One region of the Pseudomonas iranensis genome, then DNA from elsewhere that is predicted to be linked to it. Evidence: riboswitches for the same ligand, from Rfam matches in the RefSeq annotation. Region 1 holds a riboswitch; the other holds the start of a gene.
The links. Region 1 has a riboswitch for cobalamin ahead of HU724_RS16580 (ABC transporter substrate-binding protein). Riboswitches for the same ligand answer to the same signal wherever they lie in the genome.

Region 1 (5,540 bases):
CGCTGCGTCAAACCGGCGGTGATTTTCGGTGACCTGAGCCGCCCGCAAGCGATGACGGTCGAGTGGATCCGCTACGCCCAGGGCCTCACCGACAAGGTCATGAAAGGCATGCTGACCGGCCCGGTGACCATGCTGATGTGGTCGTTCGCTCGCGAAGACGTCAGCCGCGAGGTGCAGGCTCGACAACTGGCGCTGGCCATTCGTGACGAGGTGAATGATCTGGAAGCGGCAGGAATCAAAATCGTGCAGATCGACGAAGCGGCGTTTCGTGAAGGCTTGCCGTTACGCCGGGCGCAGTGGCCGGCGTATCTGGAATGGGCAAGCGCAGCGTTCCGCTTGTGCGCCTCCGGCGTGCGCGACGAAACCCAGATCCACACGCACATGTGCTACAGCGAATTCAACGATGTGATCGAGTCGATCGCGGCGATGGACGCCGATGTCATCACCATCGAGACCTCACGATCGGACATGGAACTGCTCGAAGCGTTTGAAGCGTTTGCCTACCCGAACGACATTGGCCCGGGCGTCTACGATATTCACTCGCCACGGATTCCCGATGTGTCGGAAATGGTTGGCTTGCTGCGCAAGGCGGCGCAGCGTATTCCGGTTGAGCGTCTGTGGGTCAATCCGGATTGCGGTTTGAAGACCCGAGGCTGGCCTGAGACCGAAGCGGCGTTGGTGCACATGGTCAGCGCCGCACGGCAACTGCGCAAAGAGTGGGCCTGACCCATTACCGCCCTGGAATACATAACCCTGTGGGAGCGAGCCGGCTCGCGAAAGTGGCGTGTCAGTCGACACCATGTTGGATGACCTGACGCCTTCGCGAGCAGGCTCGCTCCCACAGCATTCACATTCCCACGACATTCACGGCAACACACAAAACCCTTGTGGGAGCGAGCCTGCTCGCGAAAGCGGTGTGTCAATCGACATCAATGTTGGATGACCTGACGCCTTCGCGAGCAGGCTAGCTCCCACAGAACTCGCGTTCTCCCCGTCATTCACGGCAAGACACAATCCCCTTGTGGGAGCGAGCCTGCTCGCGAAAGCGGTGTTTCAGCTACACTGCATCAGGCAAGAAAGCGCAATATCGGCGCACCATCGAACGGGTCTGTCAGATAGTGCGCCCTGACCCCGAAAGTCGTCTGTAACCGCTCCGGCGTCAGCACGTGCAGCGGCTCGCCCAATGCCACCAGACGCCCGCGCTCCAGCACCGCCAGGCGATCGCATTTGAGCGCCTGATTGAGATCGTGCAAGGCGATCAACGTCGTCACCGGCAGTGCGCGCACCACTTGCAGAATGCTCAACTGATGCTGGATATCGAGGTGGTTGGCCGGCTCGTCGAGCAGCAGGATCTGCGGGCGCTGCGCCAGTGCGCGGGCGATGTGCACGCGCTGGCGTTCACCGCCGGAGAGGCTGCGCCAGAGGCGGTTGCGCAGGTGCACGGCGTCGACGTCAATCAGCGCTTGCTCGACGATGGCGTCATCGGCCGGCGACCACGGTTGCAGCGCTGACAACCACGGCGTGCGCCCCAGCGCCACCGCGTCGAACACGCGAATGCCATCGTCGGTGTCGGCCTGTTGCTCTACCACCGCCAGCGTCTGCGCGATGCTGCGCCGCGACATCTTGCCCAGCGTCCGACCGTCGAGCTGCACATGGCCCGCGCTCGGTTCACGCAAGCCGGCGAGCAGTTTCAGCAGCGTGGATTTACCCGAACCGTTTGGCCCGACAATGCCCAGGGTCTCGCCGCGCTGAACGTCGAGGCTGACACCATTGAGCAACTCGGCACCGCGCACTTTGAAGCCCACACCCGCACAACTCAGAACCGTGTTCATCGCGCCGATCTCCGGCCCACCAGAATCAGCGCGAACACCGGTGCGCCGACCAGCGCAGTGATCACGCCGACCGGGATCACCTGACCCTTGATCAGGGTGCGCGACAGCACATCGGCGGCGATCAGAAACACCGCGCCGCCCAGCGCACTGGCCGGCAACAGACGCGCATGCCCCGTGCCGAGCAACAACCGCGCGGCATGGGGAATCACCAGGCCGACAAAACCGATCGAGCCGACAATCGACACCATCACCGCCGTCACCAGCGCGGCGCAGCCGATCAACAGAATCTGCACGCGGCGCACGGCAATGCCGAGGGAGGCTGCCGAGTCCGCGCCAAAGGTGAACGCATCCAAGGCTCGGCGATGCCACAGACAAACAACCAAGCCCAACACCGCCACCGGCACCGCCAGCCACACCGACGGCCAGCGTACGCCGCCGAGATTGCCCAGCAGCCAGAACATGATGCCGCGCGCTTGTTCGGAGCTGGCCGAGCGGGTGATCAGAAAAGCGGTGAGGGCGTTGAACAGTTGCGAGCCGGCAATCCCGGCCAGAATGATCTGCCCGGTGCCACTGGCCGAGCCGCTGACCCGTGCCAACAAAATCACCAGTACGAACGCGGTCACCGCGCCGGCAAAGGCACCGACCGACAATGAAATCGCCCCGGCGCCGACGCCAAGCAGGGCGACCATCACCGCGCCAGTCGAGGCGCCAGCAGAAATTCCCAGCAGATACGGATCGGCCAACGGATTGCGCAGCAGCGATTGCAGGATCACCCCGCACGTCGCCAGGCCGGCGCCGCAGGCCGCCGCGACCAGCGCGCGGGTCAGGCGATAGTTCCAGACGATGCCTTCGTCGATCGGGTCGAGCACATAACCGGCGCCCCACAGCTTGTTGGCCAGCACCTGCAACACTACGCTCGGCTCGATCGAAGTCTCGCCAATGGCCACGCCGCCAATCAGCGCGACCGACAGCGTCAACAGCACCAGCAGCAAACGGATCAGGCGTCTGCTCATGGCGACAGGTCGTAGCCGTTGATGGCGCTGGCCAGTTGTGCGAGGCCGTCGAAGGTGCGCAGGCTGGCCTGCATGGCCATGGCGTCAAGGATGATGATGCGGTTGTGCTTGACCGCGTCCATGTTGCGCGTCACCGGATCACTGCGCAGGAAGGCGAGTTTTTTCTGATAGTCGTCCGCCGGGAAACGTCGACGATCCATGCGCGCGATCACCAGAAATGTCGGGTTGGCCTTGGCGATGGTTTCCCAGCCGACGGTCGGCCATTCTTCATCCGACTCGACCACGTTGCGCACGCCGAGGGTGCTGAGCATGAAATCGGGAACGCCTTTGTGCCCGGCCACGAAAGGCTCGATGTCCATCTCGGCGCTGGAGAACCACACCAGGGCGCTGACGTCTTTGCGCTGCTGCTTTTTCGCCGTGGCGATCGACTGCGCGAGGCTGGCTTTGAGCTGGTCATTGAGCTGCTCGCCACGCGCCTGCACATCGAAAATCGCTGCGAGCTGGCTCACGGCTTTGTAGATGCTGTCGATGCGAAACGGCGCCAGCCGCGTGCCGTCCGAGCCGACGAGGTTGTCCTTGGCTTCGCAGTCGGAGGGCAGCAGATAGGTAGGAATCTTCAGTTCATGAAACTGCTCGCGGGTGCCGACCGTGCCTTGCGGGCCGACCATCCATTCCAGCTCGACGGCTACCAGTTCCGGGCGTTTGGCGATCACCGCTTCGAAACTCGGCTCGTTGTCGGCGAGGCGCTCGATCCTGTCGTTCTGCGCTTTGTATGTGCCCAGCACGTCGTTGAACCACAACGAGGTGCCGACGACTTTGTCGCCCAGGCCCAAGGCATAAAGCATTTCCGTACCGGCCTGGCCGATGGTCACCGTGCGCGCGGGCGCGTGCTGAAAGGTCAGGCTGCTGCCGCAGTTCTCCACGGTCAGCGGATACGCAGTCGGCGTCGCTTGCGCCAGGGCGCAAAGGCTCAAAGCGGTGAGCAGGGTGGCAACGCGGGGCAGCAGCATGGGGCAGTCTCCAGGAGAACCGTACGGGAGCAGGCGGGTACGGTTGGAAACACACCTCGGGCGCGGTCGTGGAAACTGCGCAAGGCCGGCACAGGGAAAATGCGCACGGCACGATGTCCTTCCCGGACACCCCGCCGGTTAGTCAGTCACTGTGCCGGCAGGTCTCCTGACTGATGCGTCATCGCCACGCTCCGGCCTTCCCGGGATTCACCCAGTGGCAGTCGAGGAGCAGGCTCGGCACCTACAGTTGCGGGGGCAGTTCCGATCGATGCTGTGCAAGCATTTCGGATTCCCTATTAATTCCGTGTGGAAACCGGCGGCGGCATGGTAGTCGATTTGCGCGGTGGAGGGGGAGGCGAATCTGTGACAGCGTCGATTTTGTCGTCGGCATTGCAATCTGTCATATGCCCTGGCTAATATACGATCCATATACACATCGTATCGGATTCATATATGGGCATCGTAAAGATTTCAGAGGACATGCACGAGAACCTGCGCATCTCCAGCAACGCCCTCAGCCGCTCGATCAACGCGCAGGCCGAGCACTGGATGCGCATCGGCATGCTCGCCGAGCTGCATCCCAACCTCGACCACAGCGCCATTTGCCGCCTGCTGATCCGCGCCGAACAGAACGGCGGACTGGATCTGCAACAACTGACTCAGGAAGCCGTCAGCGCATGAGAAACCAGATCAAGATCAACACCCCGGCCGACATCGAAAAATCCCGCGCTGCCGGCAAACTCGCCGCCGAAGTACTGGCGATGCTGGTGCCGCATGTGAAGGCCGGGGTGACCACCGATGAGCTGGACCGGTTGTGCAACGACTACATCGTCAATGTGCAGAAAGCCGTGCCGGCCAACGTCGGTTATCACGGCTTTCCGAAAACCGTCTGCGCGTCGGTCAACGACGTGGTGTGTCACGGGATTCCATCGGGTACGCCATTGAAGGACGGCGACATCGTCAACCTCGATATCGCCGTGATCAAGGATGGCTGGTTCGGTGATACCAGCCGCATGTACGTCGTGGGTGAGGCGAGCCCCGAGGCGCAGCACCTGATCAAGACTACGTACGACGCGATGTGCGCGGGCATTCGCGCAGTGAAACCGGGCGCAACGCTGGGCGATATCGGTCATGCGATCCAGAGCCTGGCGGAGGCGGAGGGCTTCAGCGTGGTGCGCGAGTATTGCGGCCATGGCATCGGCAAGGTCTATCACGATGAACCGCAGATACTGCATTACGGCTTTCCCAACCAAGGGCTGAAGCTCAAGGCCGGAATGATTTTCACCGTGGAACCGATGCTCAATGCCGGCAAACGCCATGTGAAGAACATGCCGGATGGCTGGACGGTGCTGACCAAGGATGGCTCGTTGTCGGCGCAGTGGGAGCATATGGTCGCGGTGACGGAAAGCGGGTTTGAAGTGCTGACGGCGTGGCCGGATGAGATTGAAGGGTACCGGGCCATTGGCTAATACCGCGTCGCCTGCTTGCCCTCACCCTAGCCCTCTCCCAATGGGAGAGGGGACTGACCGAGGTGTTGTTGCGAGATACGCCGACGTGCGATACCGAGTCGAACTTACATTTTGCACAGCATGAAGATCGGCTCCCTTTCCCCCTCGCCCCCCGTGGGGGAGAGGGCTGGGGTGAGGGGGTAGATCCAACTGACTCAGCGCAATCAGTGAGCACCG
Region 2 (5,540 bases), 840 kb from region 1:
CGTTGACGATAAACGGATAGATATTCGGCAGCGGCCCGAGCAGCGCGTCCGGCCAGCAATTCTCCGAAAGGCCGACGCCTTTGCCCGGCAACCATTCGAGATTGCCATGCTTGCCGACGTGGATCACGCCGTGAGCGCCGTAGGTGTTGCGCAACCAGAAATAGAACGCCAGATAACCGTGCGGCGGAACCAGATCCGGGTCGTGGTACACCGCGCTCGGATCGACCTGATAACCCCGGGCCGGCTGGATGCCGACAAAGGTCAGACCGAAACGCAGACCGGCGATCATCAGGCGACCGTCGCGACACATCGGATCGTTTTGCGGCGTCCCCCAACGCTCTTGCACCGCGACACGATTCGCCTCCGGCAACGCGTTGAACATCGCCAGGTAATCGTCCATCGCCAGGCTCTGCTGGCACGGGCGCAGGTCGAGACTATCGAGGTCGTTGCTGACACCGCCGAGCAGTTGCTGGATCAGTTCGGTGCCGCTCTCGGGCAACTCGGCCGTGATCGGATAACCTTCGGCACGCAATGCGCGGAGGATATTAAGCGCCGCCGCCGGCGTATCGAGGCCGACGCCATTGCCGATGCGGCCGTCGCGGGTCGGGTAGTTGGCGAGGATCAGGGCGATGCGTTTTTCGCCGTTCGGCACGCGTGCCAAAGCAACCCAACGCCGCGCCAGTTCGGCGACGAAATCCATGCGTTCGGGCTGGGCGCGGTAGCAGACCACATCGGACTGGCTGCGCTCGCTGCGCCAAGCCAGATCCTTGAAGCTGATCGGGCGGCTGATGATGCGCCCGTCAAGCTCCGGCAAAGCAATGTGCATCGCCAGATCGCGCGGCCCGAGACCCTGTTCGCTGTCGCGCCAGCCGGGTTCGTTGTCCTGAGCGCAGATGGCTTGAATCACTGGGATGTTGCGGCGAAACGGGCGCAGATGCGGCGCTTCGGGGCTGGACTGGGCAAAACCGGTGGTGTTGAGAATCACCCCCGCCTCGACTTCATCCAGCCAGTCCTCGACCACCGACAGACAACCGGGTTCTTTCAGACTGGCCACCGCGATCGGCAGCGGATTGAGCCCGGCTGCCTGCAAACGCTGACAGAACACATCGATGAACGCCGTGTTCGCCGCCTGCAAATGCGAGCGATAAAACAACAGCGCCGCCACCGGTTGACCATGCAGCCATTCGGCTTGCCAGTCGCTCAGCGCAGCGCTGTTTTTCTGTGGGTGATAAATCGCCGTGCGCGGCAGGGTTTGCGGCTCGCCCCACGAATAATCCCGGGCAAACCATTGGTTGCCCAAGCAGCGGAAAAAATCCAGCGCATTGCCCATGCCGCCCTGACGCAGAAATTGCCAGAGTCTATCGCGTACTTCGGCGCTGACCGTGCTCAAGTCACTGAGCTCGGGGTCCGGGCGGTCATCGCCAGGCACCAGAATCAGTTGCACGCCGCGTTCGGACAACTCGACCAGCCGCTCGACGCCGTAGCGCCAATAGGCAATGCCGCCATGCAGCGAGATCAGAATGACTTTGGCGTGGCGCAGCACTTCGTCGACGTACAGATCGACCGAAGCATGATTCTGCACCTGCATCGGGTTGGCCAGACGCAGGCTCGGGTAGTCATCGGGCAATTGCTGCGCAGCCTCGGCGAGCAGCGCCAGGCTGGAATCGCCGCTGCACAGGATCACCAGCTCGGCGGGGGTTTGTCCGAGATCGGCAATGTTGTCGTCCGAGACGAATCCGCCGGGCTGGGTCCTGAGCAGGTGCATGGTTTAAACGCTGAGCGCAGCGCGCAATTGCGCTTCGAGTTGTGCGGCATCGAGTTCCTGGCCGATCAGCACCAGACGCGTGACGCGCGCTTCTTCGGCGCCCCACTGACGGTCGAAATGCTTGTCGAAACGCGTGCCCACACCCTGGATCAACAGGCGCATCGGCTTGTGCGGAATCGCCGCGAAGCCTTTCACGCGCAGAATGCCGTGTTGCACCACCAGTTGCGTCAGCGCGTCGAGCAGCAGGCTTTCATCGGCTTGCGGCAGTTCGATTGAGATCGAATCGAAGGCGTCGTGATCGTGATCGTCGTCATCACCGTCATGGTGGTGATCGTGGTGACTGTGACGGCTGTCGATGTGCTCCTCAGAGCCGGCACCGAGGCCGATCAACACGTCGAGCGGCAGGCGGCCGTTGCTGGCTTCGATGATTTTTACCGCTGGCGGCAGCTCTTCGGCGACTTCAGCGCGCACCCGAGCCAGATCTTCCGCGCTGGTCTGGTCGGCTTTGTTGAGGATGACCAGGTCAGCACTGGCCAGTTGATCGGCGAACAATTCGTGCAGCGGCGACTCGTGATCAAGGTTCGGATCGAGTTTGCGCTGGGCATCGACCTGATCCGGGAACGCTGCGAAGGTGCCAGCAGCGACGGCCGGGCTGTCGACCACGGTGATCACCGCATCGACAGTGCAGGCACTGCGAATTTCCGGCCACTGGAAGGCTTGCACCAACGGCTTGGGCAAGGCCAGGCCAGAGGTTTCGATGAGAATGTGATCAAGATCGCCGCGACGGGCGACCAGCTCGCGCATCACCGGAAAGAATTCTTCCTGCACCGTGCAGCACAGGCAGCCGTTGGCCAGCTCATATACGCGGCCGCTGGCCTCTTCTTCGGTGCAGCCGATGGTGCATTGCTTGAGGATTTCACCGTCGATACCGAGCTCGCCAAACTCGTTGACAATCACCGCGATGCGCCGGCCCTGAGCGTTGTCGAGCATGTGCCGCAGCAGCGTGGTTTTGCCCGAACCGAGGAAACCGGTGACGATAGTGACGGGGAGTTTGGCCAGTGTTTTCATCGGTATGCCCTTTGGCAAGCGGCGGGCATACGGGACGAGAACCGGCAGCGCGCATGCACGCCGGAAGCATTCGCCACCGGATCACCCCGCCCGGTTGTAGTGAGAATCTGTGACGAGGCAGGTCTCCTGGCTGACGGCGTTCAGGCGCTGGGCCTGGCGTTCATTGCGCCTTCCCGCTGGCTCATCGGTTGAGCTGGCAGTGGCGTGGCAACGAACATCACCGTTCACAGTTGCGGGGGCAGCCGCGGCTTTGACCGCGTTCCCTTCTTAGCTTCGGCGAGTGCCGAAGAACCTCGAAAGCGCAAGGCTACGCATGGGTCCGTCGTGGGTCAATGGGTCGGTGAGTCTGAAACTGGGGGTATATCCGTTGCTGCGGTAACGGCTTCCTATGGTTTCGCTCTTACAGCGAGTCCCTTTTTCAAACGCCGGAGTGCCGGCACAGCAAAAAGAAACCAAAAGGCTTTGCCCCGGCGTACGGCCCGCTCGCTGGGGCTCGGGGTACCTTCGTTACGGGACCGATCCGGGCGCAGCCTGCTGAAGGGGCAAAAGATCAAAGCCAAAGCAAAAGCCAGATCTAGAGCCCCTCACCCTAGCCCTCTCCCCGAGGGAGAGGGGACTGACCGAGGTGTTTAGGCGAAATACGCCGACTTGCGATATCGAGTCGAATGCAGATTCTGAAAAGCCCGCAAATCGGCTCCCTCTCCCTCGGGAGAGGGCTGGGGTGAGGGGCAGCAACAACACAAATTAAAAGCCGAACACCCACGCTTTTCACCACTCAATAAGCCGAGTGTCAGCTCGCCTGCTCTTGATCTTGATCTTGATCCACCGGCGACGGATATACACACAAAAACATCAGAAAAATCCCCCACCGCAGCACTGAAAACTTCCCGGAAATTGACTAAAAACCCAAACCCATGTTTTCCTGCCCACCTTGTTACGGGTGCCCTTCACAGGGTGAAACGGGAAACCGGTGAATCATGTGCTTTACTCAAAGCCATGTCAGTCCGGTGCTGCCCCCGCAACGGTAAGCGAGCGAAGCGTCAGATCCACTGTGCCCCGGCATGGGAAGGTGATGCTTGCAGGTCGGCCTTGTGCCAGCCCCTCGCAAGCCCGGAGACCGGCCCGCAACACCCAGCGCGCGCAAGCGCCGCTGACCACAAACAAACCCGCGGTGGGCGGGCGCTGTTCGAAATCCCTGCGTGCCCTGCTCGCAGGGATTTTCATGCGCTCTGTTTACCCGCTGACATTTCAGAGGGAAGCGCTATGTCGATCATCAGCAACACCGTCAGCCACACTGACCACATCTCCAGCAGCACCACACTCGGCCAACGCGTCGCCGCCGCCCTCTTCGCCTCGATCCTCGGTGCCAGCCTGGTCTGGTTCGCCGGTTTCTCGCACATCGAAGCGGTGCACAACGCCGCCCACGATACCCGCCACAGCGCCGCGTTCCCGTGCCACTGAGGCCTTTCAACATGATCAAGCGTATCGCGCAAACCGCAGGCTTCACCGGCCTGCTGGCCGCCCTGCTGCTGACGTTGCTGCAGAGCTTCTGGGTATCGCCACTGATTCTTCAGGCCGAAACCTTCGAGAAATCCGAGCCGGTCGCCGAAGCTCACCAACATGCCACCGGTACCGCCGCCCACAGCCATGATGCTGAGGCCTGGGAGCCAGAAGATGGCTGGCAGCGTGTGGCTTCGACCACTGGCGGCAATCTGGTGGTTGCGGTCGGTTTCGCTTTGATGCTCGCTGGCCTGTACACCCTGCGCGCACCGACCAGGACTTCGCAAGGCCTGCTCTGGGGTCTGGCCGGTTACGCGACGTTCGTTCTCGCGCCGACCTTGGGCCTGCCACCTGAATTGCCGGGCACAGCCGCCGCTGATCTGGCTTCGCGGCAGATCTGGTGGATCGGCACCGCCGCTTCGACCGCAGTCGGTCTGGCACTGATTGCCTTCAGCCGCCACTGGTTGATGAAGCTTCTCGGTGTGGCGATTCTCGCCGTGCCGCATGTGATTGGCGCGCCGCAACCGCAGGTGCATTCGATGCTTGCCCCCGAGGCGCTGGAAACGCAGTTCAAGATCGCTTCGCAGCTGACCAACGTGGCGTTCTGGCTGGCTTTGGGCGTGATCAGTGCGTGGTTGTTCCGCCGCAAAAGCGCGAGCCAATACCAGGCATGAGCGATGACCGCGCAGCGCCGACCTTCGTGGTCGGCCTCGGCTGCCAGCGCGGCTGCCCGGCCAGTACGTTGCGTGCATTACTCGATCAAGCGTTGCAGGCGCACCGCATCGAGTTGCGAGCGGTCAAGGCTCTGGCGAGTATCGATCTCAAGCGCGACGAACCGGGGTTGCTGGAACTGGCCACACAATTGAACCTGCCGCTGCAGTATTTCAATAGTGCCGAGCTGGCGCCCTTTCAACAGCGCCTCAGTCATCAATCGCAGATCGCCTTTGAGCGCACCGGCTGCTACGGCGTGGCGGAAAGCGCCGCGCTGGCGCTGGCCGAGCAACTGATTCAGGCGCCGGCGAAACTGCTGATCCACCGGCAGAAATATGCGCAGGCCACGCTGGCATTGGCCGGCGCTGCATAAAATCCCGATAATCCCCGCCATTGATCATGAGCACGCTTCATCTGCAGTGGGGCTGCGCCTCTTCACAAGGATTCAACGATGACCGTCTATTTCATCGGCGCCGGCCCCGGCGATCCGGAACTC

Region 2: linked by a shared signal. The riboswitch ahead of cobW (cobalamin biosynthesis protein CobW) and the one ahead of HU724_RS16580 (ABC transporter substrate-binding protein) in region 1 are both predicted to bind cobalamin.

Annotation. Positions count from the first base shown of each region.
Region 1 is NZ_CP077092.1:3,730,306-3,735,845, reverse strand. It holds gene metE (5-methyltetrahydropteroyltriglutamate--homocysteine S-methyltransferase) at 1-726, shown strand, start outside; gene HU724_RS16590 (ABC transporter ATP-binding protein) at 1,068-1,832, opposite strand; gene HU724_RS16585 (FecCD family ABC transporter permease) at 1,829-2,845, opposite strand; gene HU724_RS16580 (ABC transporter substrate-binding protein) at 2,842-3,855, opposite strand; cobalamin riboswitch at 3,995-4,188, opposite strand; gene HU724_RS16575 (ParD-like family protein) at 4,309-4,536, shown strand; gene map (type I methionyl aminopeptidase) at 4,533-5,324, shown strand; gene HU724_RS16565 (ABC transporter ATP-binding protein) at 5,528-5,540, opposite strand, start outside.
Region 2 is NZ_CP077092.1:2,889,637-2,895,176, reverse strand. It holds gene cobN (cobaltochelatase subunit CobN) at 1-1,765, opposite strand, end outside; gene cobW (cobalamin biosynthesis protein CobW) at 1,769-2,833, opposite strand; cobalamin riboswitch at 2,933-3,144, opposite strand; cobalamin riboswitch at 3,755-3,973, shown strand; gene HU724_RS12955 (CbtB domain-containing protein) at 4,097-4,294, shown strand; gene HU724_RS12950 (CbtA family protein) at 4,306-5,007, shown strand; gene HU724_RS12945 (cobalamin biosynthesis protein) at 5,004-5,417, shown strand; gene cobM (precorrin-4 C(11)-methyltransferase) at 5,496-5,540, shown strand, end outside.